3 linked regions of the Niveibacterium microcysteis genome follow. The main gene of each other region encodes a partner of the protein of the gene in region 2 in a complex. Links are inferred from orthologs where the notes say so. Each region holds a gene or a part of one and is shown on either strand. Other genes may lie near its edges.

What was found. The genes of interacting proteins can lie anywhere in the genome.
Region 1: the proteins of JY500_RS14995 (region 2) and pnp are in contact, whole or in part, in a cryo-EM structure (PDB 9QH0), measured with the Escherichia coli proteins. The link is inferred for Niveibacterium microcysteis from one-to-one orthologs.
Region 3: the proteins of JY500_RS14995 (region 2) and eno are in contact, whole or in part, in a solved structure (PDB 2FYM), measured with the Escherichia coli proteins. The link is inferred for Niveibacterium microcysteis from one-to-one orthologs.

The regions. Positions count from the first base shown.
Region 1 is NZ_CP071060.1:921,055-923,958, reverse strand. It holds pnp (polyribonucleotide nucleotidyltransferase), read right to left. Parts: upstream 2,555-2,904; coding sequence 446-2,554; downstream 1-445. Other genes in the region: rpsO (30S ribosomal protein S15), read right to left, coding at 2,730-2,904; dnaB (replicative DNA helicase), read right to left, coding at 1-337. UniProt on the Escherichia coli protein: Involved in mRNA degradation. Catalyzes the phosphorolysis of single-stranded polyribonucleotides processively in the 3'- to 5'-direction. Also involved, along with RNase II, in tRNA processing.
Region 2 is NZ_CP071060.1:3,308,318-3,313,155, forward strand. What follows is about bases 532-4,079. They hold JY500_RS14995 (Rne/Rng family ribonuclease), read left to right. Parts: upstream 532-915; coding sequence 916-3,879; downstream 3,880-4,079. Other genes in these bases: JY500_RS14990 (RluA family pseudouridine synthase), read right to left, coding at 532-547; JY500_RS15000 (low molecular weight protein-tyrosine-phosphatase), read right to left, coding at 3,978-4,079. Outside these bases: more of JY500_RS14990, read right to left, coding at 1-531; more of JY500_RS15000, read right to left, coding at 4,080-4,445; excinuclease ABC subunit UvrB, read right to left, coding at 4,521-4,838. UniProt on the Escherichia coli protein: Endoribonuclease that plays a central role in RNA processing and decay. Required for the maturation of 5S and 16S rRNAs and the majority of tRNAs. Also involved in the degradation of most mRNAs.
Region 3 is NZ_CP071060.1:2,096,052-2,098,898, reverse strand. It holds eno (phosphopyruvate hydratase), read right to left. Parts: upstream 2,146-2,847; coding sequence 856-2,145; downstream 1-855. Other genes in the region: kdsA (3-deoxy-8-phosphooctulonate synthase), read right to left, coding at 2,614-2,847; JY500_RS09515 (Dabb family protein), read right to left, coding at 2,324-2,617; ftsB (cell division protein FtsB), read right to left, coding at 462-737; JY500_RS09530 (cob(I)yrinic acid a,c-diamide adenosyltransferase), read left to right, coding at 1-431. UniProt on the Escherichia coli protein: Catalyzes the reversible conversion of 2-phosphoglycerate (2-PG) into phosphoenolpyruvate (PEP). It is essential for the degradation of carbohydrates via glycolysis.

The DNA.
Region 1 (2,904 bases), 2.4 Mb from region 2 along the record:
TATTTGCCGCCGACGGGGTGTTGTTTGCGATTTCGGCCAGATAGGCAAGGCCACCGATTTGTGCGGCCTCAGCCGACTTGTCGAGCGACTCGAACACAGTCACGACGTCGGCAGGTTTGCCCTGCTCGACCAAGGTGGCGATGTGCCGAAAGATGCGACGATGGTCGTCGCGGTAGAAGTCGCTTTCGTTGACCAGATCAGCGATGCGGTCCCATGCCTCGTTGTCCAGCAGCAGACCACCAATCAAGGACTGCTCCGCCTCGATTGAGTGTGGCGGCAGCTTGAGCTTGGCAAGCAACGGATCGGGCGCGTCGGCGGACATACTGAACTGGGACATGAATTACCTCGAATCGATCGGCGATTCTAACCAAGCACCGACCACTGCGCGGACAACACAAAAAACAAAAGGCCCGCGAACGGGCCCTTTGCTTGACGACGGAAGCGCTTACTGCTGCTGTTGCTGCGCCTCTGCCTCAACTGCCTTTAGGCTCAGGCGAATCTTGCCCTTGTCGTCGGTCTCGATGACCTTGACGCGGATGACTTGGCCTTCCTTGAGGTAGTCGGAGACGTTCTCAACGCGCTTATTCGCAATCTGAGAGACGTGCAGCAAGCCGTCGCGGCCCGGCATGATGTTGACGATTGCGCCGAACTCAAGAATCTTGAGCACCGGGCCTTCGTAGATCTTGCCGATTTCGACGTCAGCCGCAATCGCTTCGATCCGGCTCTTGGCGAGTTCCGCCTTGGCGCCATCCACCGAAGCGATGGTCACGGTGCCATCATCCTGGATGTCGATCACGGTGCCGGTTTCTTCGGTCAGCGCACGAATAACCGCGCCACCCTTGCCGATCACGTCGCGGATCTTCTCCGGATTGATCTTGATGGTCAGCAGACGCGGCGCGAACTCGGACAACTCGGTCCGGTGCCCGCCCATGGCCTGCTTCATCAGCTCCAGAATGTGCATGCGGCCTTCGCGCGCCTGCTCCAGCGCCTTCTTCATGATGGCCGGGTTGATCGAGTCGATCTTGAGGTCCATCTGCAGAGCGGTAACACCGTTTTCGGTACCGGCAACCTTGAAGTCCATGTCGCCGAGGTGATCTTCATCACCCAGGATGTCAGTCAGCACCGCAAAACGGTTGCCGTCCTTGATCAGGCCCATGGCGATGCCTGCCACGTGATTCTTGAGCGGGACACCGGCATCCATCATCGCGAGCGACCCACCACACACCGAAGCCATCGAGGACGAGCCGTTCGATTCGGTGATCTCAGAGACCACGCGCATCGTGTAGCTGAACTCGTTGTCCGGCGGCAGGGCTGCAACCAGGGCGCGCTTGGCAAGACGGCCATGGCCGATCTCACGGCGCTTCGGCGCGCCGACACGGCCGGTTTCGCCGGTCGCAAAGGGCGGGAAGTTGTAGTGGAGCATGAAGCGCTCCTTGTACTCACCGGCGATGGCATCGATGATTTGCTCATCGCGGCCAGTACCGAGGGTCGCAACGACCAGCGCCTGAGTCTCGCCACGGGTGAACAGGGCCGAGCCGTGGGTGCGCGGCAGCACGCCAGTACGGATCGTGATCGGGCGCACCGTGCGGGTGTCGCGACCGTCGATGCGCGGCTCGCCATTCAGGATACGGTTGCGGACGATCCGCGACTCCAGGCCGAACAACAGATCCTTGATCTGCGCATCGGTCGGCGCACCGTCTTCACCGGTTGCGAGCGCAGCGATGGTCGCGGCGGTCACTTCCTTGATACGGTCGCTGCGCTGCTGCTTGACCGTCAGGCCGAAGGCTTCGTTCAGACCAGCCAGCGCGAGCTCTTCAACCTTGGCCGCGAGCGCCTCATTCTTGGCCGGCGGCTGCCAGTCCCATTCCGGCTTGCCCGCTTCATCAGCCAGTTCGTTGATCGCGTTGATCACGGTCTGCATCTGCTGATGGCCAAAAACGACGGCGCCGAGCATCACGTCTTCCGGCAGCTCGTTTGCTTCCGATTCGACCATCATCACGCCAACTTCGGTACCGGCCACCACCAAGTTCATCTGGCTGGTCTTCAGTTCGGTAACGGTCGGGTTCAGGATGTATTCGCCATTCGCGTAGCCGACGCGGCAAGCGCCGATCGGGCCTTGGAACGGAACACCGGACAGCGCAAGTGCGGCCGAAGCGCCGATCATCGCGGGGATGTCGGCATCGACTTCCGGGTTCTGCGACAGCACGGTCACCACAACCTGGATTTCATTATAGAAACCATCCGGGAACAGCGGACGGATCGGGCGATCGATGAGGCGCGAGGTCAGCGTCTCTTTTTCGGTCGGGCGACCTTCGCGCTTGAAGAACCCGCCGGGGATACGGCCCGCGGCGTAGAACTTCTCCATGTAGTCGACCGTCAGCGGGAAGAAATCCTGACCCGGCTTCGGGTTCTTGGCGGCGACGACGGTGGCGAGAACAACGGTATCTTCAACAGAGACGACGACGGCACCGTGTGCTTGACGGGCGATCTCGCCGGTCTCCATGGTGACCGTCTGGGAGCCGTACGTGAAGGTCTTCTTGGTCGGAGTAGGCAGCAAGGGAAATCCTTTCAGTCTGCCCGTCGCGGAGCAACGCCTGCGGCGAATGCCGCGCGTCTGCGCAACGGAGCTTCAAATGGAACAATGCCGGCGTGGCCCGTAGGGCTCGCCGGCATTGCGATATCAGCCGAACCGCGGGAGTTGCGTCGTGATCACGGCTGACAGCCGTCGATTACTTACGCAGGCCCAGGCGTTCGATAACGCTGCGGTAGCGGTCGACTTCCTTGCGCTTCAGGTAGTCCAGCAGCTTACGACGCTGGCTGACAAGCGCGAGCAGGCCGCGACGGGAGTGGTGATCCTTGGTGTGTTCCTTGAAATGACCGGTCAGGTCATTGATGCGGGCGGTC
Region 2 (4,838 bases):
TGCCAACCACCAGCGCCAGATAGCGCTTGTCCAAGCCGCCTTCGCGCAGCACATCATGCAGCTTGCTGAGCGCCGACCGCTTCTTGCCGATCAGCAGGATGCCGGAGGTCTCACGATCGAGCCGGTGCGCCAACTCGAGAAACCGCTGCTGCGGCCGCTGCTGTCGCAACTGCTCGATCACGCCAAAGCTCACCCCGCTGCCACCATGCACCGCAGTACCTGCCGGCTTGTTGATCGCCAGAAGCGCGTCGTCTTCAAACAGGATCGGGAACTCACGGCCCGGCACCGGCGCCTTGTCGGCCTTTTCAGCCAGGCGCAATGGCGGAATCCGCACCTCATCGCCCGCCGCGAGCCGGTAGGTCTGATCGATGCGCCCTTTATTCACCCGCACCTCGCCGCTGCGCAAGATTCGGTAGATCAGGCTCTTGGGCACGCCTTTGCAGACGCGGATCAGAAAATTGTCGATGCGCTGACCTGCATCGTTTTCGTCGATCAGCACTCGCTGGACGGCTGGGGGGGCGGACGGGGTTTTGCCTTGCAAGACCATGTTGAATATACTGCTTGGGTTCGTCCGGTACGTCCGGCTCGGGCCGCACCTCGCAGGATGCAGGTACGGACCAGTCGGCGATGAGCTCAGCTCCCAGAGGAACGCCAAGCCAACCGTCGCTGGAGCACAAAAGCTCGCGATGGTACCCAAAAAACACTTGACCACATAGTTGGCGCGCAACTCGCAGAATGCAAGGCCCTGAGCGGTCGGCCGAACCTCGCCGAGACTGCAGGACCGATCAGTACGAATCCCGCGACTCTTTTTGAAAACGAACCATCGCATGACAGCGTTCCCGACAATCTGAGTACGCCGTCCGAATCGGACGGTGCGGTTCGTTCTGCCCGCTTGCGCGCGGGAGAACAACACCAATGAAGCGCATGCTTTTTAATGCGACGCAGGCCGAAGAACTGCGCGTCGCGATCGTAGATGGTCAGAAATTGATCGATCTCGATATCGAATCGGCCGCCAAGGAACAACGCAAGAGCAACATCTACAAAGGCGTCGTGACACGCGTCGAGCCCAGCCTCGAAGCAGCCTTTGTTGACTATGGCGCCGAACGCCATGGCTTTCTGCCGTTCAAGGAAATTTCCCGCGCCTATTTCAAGGAAGGTGTAGAAGCTTCCCGCGCCCGCATTCAGGACGCGATCAAGGAAGGCCAGGAACTGATCGTCCAGGTTGAGAAGGACGAACGTGGCAACAAGGGCGCAGCCCTGACCACCTTCATCTCACTGGCCGGCCGCTACCTGGTGCTGATGCCGAACAACCCCCGCGGCGGTGGCGTTTCGCGCCGCGTTGAGGGTGACGACCGCGCGGAATTGCGCGACGCGCTGGATCAACTGGACGTGCCCACCGGCATGAGCATGATCGCTCGCACCGCAGCGATCGGCCGTGCAGCCGAAGAACTGCAGTGGGACCTGAACTACCTCGCCCAGCTGTGGAAAGCAATCGAAGGAGCAGCCAAGGGCCAGAGCGGCGCCTACCTGATCTATCAGGAAGGCAGCCTCGTGATCCGTGCGATCCGCGACTACTTCTCCTCCGACATCGGTGAAATCCTGATCGACACCGACGACGTGTACGAGCAGGCGCGCCAGTTCATGGCGCATGTGATGCCGACCAATGTGCATCGCGTGAAGCGCTACCGCGACGATGTTCCGCTGTTCTCGCGCTTTCAGATCGAACACCAGATCGAATCGGCGTACTCGCGCCAGGTAAATCTGCCTTCGGGCGGTGCCGTGGTGATCGACCATACCGAAGCGCTGGTCGCGGTCGACGTGAACTCGGGCCGCGCAACCCGCGGCGCGGACATCGAAGAAACCGCGCTGAAGACCAACCTCGAAGCCGCGGACGAAGTGGCCCGCCAGCTGCGCCTGCGTGACTTGGGCGGCCTGATCGTCATCGACTTCATCGACATGGAAAACCCGAAGAGCCAGCGCGAGGTGGAAAACCGCCTGCGCGACGCCCTTCGCCATGACCGCGCCCGTGTTCAGACCGGCAAGATCAGCCGCTTCGGCCTGTTGGAGCTCTCGCGTCAGCGCCTGCGCCCGGCGCTCGCCGAAACCAGTTACATCACCTGCCCGCGCTGTACCGGCACCGGCCATATCCGCTCGACCGAATCGGCTGCGCTGCACATCCTGCGCATCCTCGAAGAGGAAGCGATGAAGGAGAACACCGGCGCGCTGCACTGTCAGGTACCGGTTGATGTCGCAACCTTCCTGTTGAACGAAAAGCGCGACGACATCGCCAAGATCGAGCTGCGCCACAAGGTCAACCTGCTACTGATCCCGAACCGCCATCTGGAAACGCCGGCGCACGAGATCGTCCGTCTGCGTCACGACCAGCTGAACTCGGAAGAGCTGAACCTGCCCAGCTACAAGATGGCGCAGATGCCGGCCGACGCAACCTATGCGCCGCCGTCCGCCAACACCGAAGGCAAGCCCCCGCGCCAGGAAGCCGCGATCCGCTCGTTCACGCCGGACCAGCCGGCCCCGATCGTTGAGCCGAAGACCGAGGCCGCACCGGTCGCCCCTAGCGCGACTGTGCAGCTGGGCCCCAGCCTGTTCCAACGCATCCTGAACTGGTTCCGTGGTGGTGACGCCACCACCGCGGCGCCGGCCGCGAAGCCTGCCGAGACCAAGGACGCGGGCCGCAACGGACGTCGCAACGAGCGTAGCCGTGGCGAGCGCGGTGGCCGTGGCAACCGGGAAGAACGCGGCGAACGCGGCGAGCGCAATCGCGACGCCCAGAAAGGCCGCGACGAGCAACGCAACCGCAACGAAGCGCGTGGCGAAAAAGGCCGTGACCGCCAGGGCGCCAAGCCCGAAGCCGTTGCCGAACAGGCAACCAAGCCGCAACGCGAAGGTGGAGAACGCGGTCGTCGCGATGAAAACCGTGGCGAACGCGCGGAGAAGCCTGAGGGCCAGACGCAGGAACGCCGCGAACGCCAGCCGCGCGAGCCACGTGAACCGCGTCAGCCGCGTCAGCCGAAACCGGCCGCAACTGAAGCCGATATCGCGACCGTGATCGACACCGGCGCCATCGAAGGTGCCAGCGCCGCCCCCGAGATCGCACCGCAAGCGGATGAAGGCGAAGGCACTAGCCGCCGTCGCAACCGCCGCGGCCGCCGCGGCGGCGAACGCCGTAACAACGAAGCTGCGGCGCAGGAGCAAGGCGATAGCGCGAACCGCCCGGTCGAGATCATGTTCTATCCAACACCGGAGGCCGCCGCAGCCGCTGCGGAAGCACAAGCCGCAGCCGACGCTGCGCGCCGTGCGGAAGCCAAAGCCCGCAGAGCCGAACGTGACGCAGAGCGCCAAGCTCACCGCGAACGTCGCCAACGCCAGGCACCGGTAGAAATCATGTTCTACCCGACGCCGGAAGCCGCTGCCGCCGCTGCTGCAGCGAAAGAGGCCGCGACGACCGAAGCGCTTCCCAGCAGTGCGCCGGTGGTCGAGCCTGTCGCCGCGCCAGCCACCGCAGCAAGCGAAACCGTCGCCGTCACCGCAGTCGTTGAGGCAATCGCGAACGAGCCGGCCCCTGCCGTGGTCGAAGCGGCGCCAATCGCTCCGGTTGCGCAGGCCGAGCTTGCTCAAGAGGAACCACTGCCCGTTCGCGCGGCCGCTGCACGCACCCAGGCTCAACTGCCGTTCGACCTGAGCGCGGTGCTGAAGAGCGATGAGCTCGTCATGATCGAAACGCGCAGCGACGCACCGGCAGCACCTGCCGCCGCCCCGGTAAGCTCGGACGAAGCGCCCGCGCGTCGCCGTCGCCAACGGCCGGCGCGCCCGGTCGTCGCCGACGAGCCGCTGCAGCAAGTCGAAACGCGCAACGAGTAAACCAGCTCGGGCCGCACAAACCAAAACGCCCCGCTGTCCTCTGGTCAGCGGGGCGTTCTCATTTGAGGTCGGCACCGCAGCGCCGGTAGCCGACGCACCTACACCTTGCCCGCCTTGATGGCCGCCAACATGGCCACCACACCGTCTTCGCACAGATCGAGCACATGCTCGAAACCCGCGTCACCGCCGTAGTAGGGGTCGGGCACGTCAAGACCCACGCCGTCGGCGATGAAATCCCGGAACAAGTGCAGCTTGCCCGCATGCTCCGGCGGACAGAGTCGTTTCATGTGGGCGAGATGGCCGCGATCCATCGCAACCAGCAAGTCGAATACCTCGAAATCCGCCGCAGCCAGCTTGCGCGCACGCAATTTGCCAAGCTCGTAGCCACGCCGTTTGGCCGCGCGTTGCGAACGCGGATCAGGCGCCTCGCCAGCATGCATGCCCTGAATCCCGGCCGAGTCCACTTCGACGTCGGCGCCCGATGCCGCGATCATGGCCCTCGCTACCCCCTCTGCGGTGGGGGAGCGGCAGATGTTTCCAGTACAGATGAACAGTACGCGCTTCATGCTCTGAGTTTTTCTCGTTGTTGTCTTCGTATTGCCGGCCGCCCACCGCACAGGCGGATCGAAGCCGAGAGTGAATCAGGGTGTGCCGTGCTGATCGGCACCAAAGGCGCGCTGGCGCAGCCGGAACAGTTCATCTCGCGCAGCGGCCGCCTTCTCGAACTCCAGGTTTCGCGCGTGCTCAAGCATGTCCTTCTCCAGTTTCTTGATCGCCTTGGCCAGCGCCTTTTCGTCCATCAACGCATAGTCGGCATCGGCCTCGGCGACCTTGAGGGCCTTGCCGGCCTCCGCTTCGTGATAGACGCCATCGATGATGTCCTTGATTCGCTTGTGCACGGACTTCGGCACGATGCCGTTAGCCTCGTTGTGCGCGATCTGCTTGGCGCGACGGCGCTC
Region 3 (2,847 bases), 1.2 Mb from region 2 along the record:
ACTCGCTGCTTGGCGTGCTGCTGGCCGAGACACTGCCGGACGACGTCAGAACCTTGCTGGATCACGTCCAGCACGACCTGTTCGACCTTGGCGGAGAAGTTTGCATCCCCGGCTATACGATGGTCACTGAAGCACATGTGCTGCGGCTGGACGACGCCCTCGCCCACTACAACGCATCGCTTCCGCCACTCAAGGAGTTCATCCTGCCCGGCGGCTCCCGCGCTGCCTCGTTGGCGCATCTCGCTCGTACCGTTGCACGACGTGCCGAGCGCGCAATCGTCACACTTGCCCACCAGGAGAGCATTCACCCGCCGGTGCGTCAGTATCTGAACCGGCTCTCGGATTTACTCTTCGTGCTGGGGCGCCATCTGAACCGTTGCGCAGGTGGCAGCGACGTGCTTTGGAAGCGCGCAAAACCAGGCGAAGCCTGACAAAACAGAAGGGCCGCGATGCGGCCCTTGTCATTTCTGTTGCGGCAACTGGACGTAGGTCTCGTTCGGCTTCACAAGCCCGAGGTCGTAGCGGGCACGCTCCTCGATCGCTTCGTAGCCGGTTTTCAGATCCCGTACCTCGGCCTCAAGGCCCGCATTGCGCGCCTCAAGCTTGGCATTGCTCTCGCGTTGCGCCTGCACCTGCTGGTCAAGCTCTCTGACGCGGGTCCACCCCCCTTTGCCGAACCACAACGGGTACTGCAACACACCGAGCAGTGCGACAAGAATCAGGGCTGGCCACTTCATGTGGAACCGATCGTCATTAGAAGCTGAAAACGCGCGAATTCTATCGGAATATCAAAGAGAAAGGGCCGCTGAGCGGCCCTTTCCAGTGATTCGGCAACCGGCTTGCGCCGGCAGTCGATCAGCGATTACGCAGGTTGTAGAACGCCGACAGACCCGGGTAGAACGCGACATCGCCCAGATCTTCTTCGATGCGGAGGATCTGGTTGTACTTGGCGATACGATCCGAACGCGACAGCGAACCGGTCTTGATCTGGCCAGCGTTCAGGCCGACAGCGATGTCAGCGATGGTCGAATCTTCGGTTTCGCCCGAACGGTGCGAGATCACGGCGGTGTAGCCGGCGCGCTTGGCCATTTCGACGGCGGCAAAGGTCTCGGTCAGGGTACCGATCTGGTTCACCTTGATCAGGATCGAGTTGCAGATGCCCTTGTCGATACCTTCCTTCAGGATCTTGGTGTTGGTGACGAACAGATCGTCGCCCACCAGCTGAACCTTCTTGCCCAAGCGGTCGGTCAGCAGCTTCCAGCCTTCCCAGTCGCCTTCGGCCATGCCGTCTTCGATCGAGATGATCGGGAACTTGTCGACCAGGCCAGCAAGGAAATCAACGTTCTGAGCCGGGGTCAGCGACAGCTTCTCGCCTTCCATCTCGTACTTGCCGTTCTTGAAGTACTCGGAAGCGGCGCAGTCCAGACCCAGGACGATGTCCTTGCCAACCACGTAACCGGCCTTCTCGATCGCTTCAACGATCAGTTCCAGCGCTTCAACAGCACCAGAGACGTTCGGGGCGAAGCCGCCTTCGTCACCCACCGAGGTCGGGTAGCCCTTCTTGTCCAGGATCTTCTTGAGGTTGTGGAACACCTCAGCACCGTAGCGCAGCGCTTCCTTGAAGGTCGGCGCGCCGATCGGCAGGATCATGCATTCTTGGAAGTCCAGGCTGTTGTTCGCGTGGGCTCCGCCGTTGATGACGTTCATCATCGGCACCGGCAGGCTCATACCGCCCGAACCACCGAAGTAGCGATACAGCGGCAGACCGGCTTCTTCGGCAGCAGCACGGGCGACAGCCATCGACACGGCCAGCAGCGCGTTGGCGCCCAGGCGCGATTTGTTCTCGGTGCCGTCGAGGTCGATCATCGTCTTGTCGATGAAAGCCTGCTCTTCGGCGTCGAGGCCCACGAGCGCTTCGCAGATCTCGGTGTTGATGTTGTCGACAGCCTTCTGGACACCCTTGCCCAGGTAGCGAGCGGCGTCGCCGTCGCGCAGTTCGATCGCTTCGCGCGAACCGGTGGAGGCGCCCGACGGCACCGCTGCGCGGCCCATCACGCCAGATTCGAGCAGCACATCCGCTTCAACCGTGGGGTTGCCGCGCGAATCAAGGATCTCGCGGGCGACTACATCAACGATAGCACTCATGGTTTTTCCCTTTTCTCTATCAAGACTGTGCCGCCTATGGGGGCGGCATCCCTCTCACCCGCCGGAAAACCGGCGGTGCGGCGCCCGCTGACGGGGGAGTGTCCCGGACGCGCATGACCGATGAAACTTTTTAATTTTAAGCTGCCGAGTATGTCGGCGCTTTGACCGTGCGCAGACTTCAGCTTTCGAGATCGCCGAAAGCCAGGTCCGAAATCGGCTCCCACAGCGCGACCACCTTCAGATGCTCTGGATGCACAAAATAGGCTTCCAGCGCTTCACGACTGTCGAAGCCGGAGACCAGCACGTAGTCCCAACCGCACACGTCCGGCGTGGTATTGAACCCACACTGCCATGTGCGGATCTGCGGCACCTTGGTCGGCAGCGCGCTCATGGCCGCATGGGCTTCGCGGGCAGCGGTGGAATCGACCGCCACCCCCGGCCTGAGCTTCAGCAGGACGACGTGCGTGATCACAGTGTCGTTTCGATGAAGCCGTGACGCTTCACCAGCTGATCGATCTCCTTGAGCGTCGCCAGTAGCGCACGCATCTTCTGCAGCGGCCAGGCGTTCGGGCCATCGGACAGCGCCTTGGCCGGATCCGGATGGGTTTCCATGAACAGGCCCGAAATTCCGGTTGCAACAGCAGCACGCGCCAGCACCGGCACATGTTCCCGCTGGCCGCCGCTCTTGTCGCCTTGCCCGCC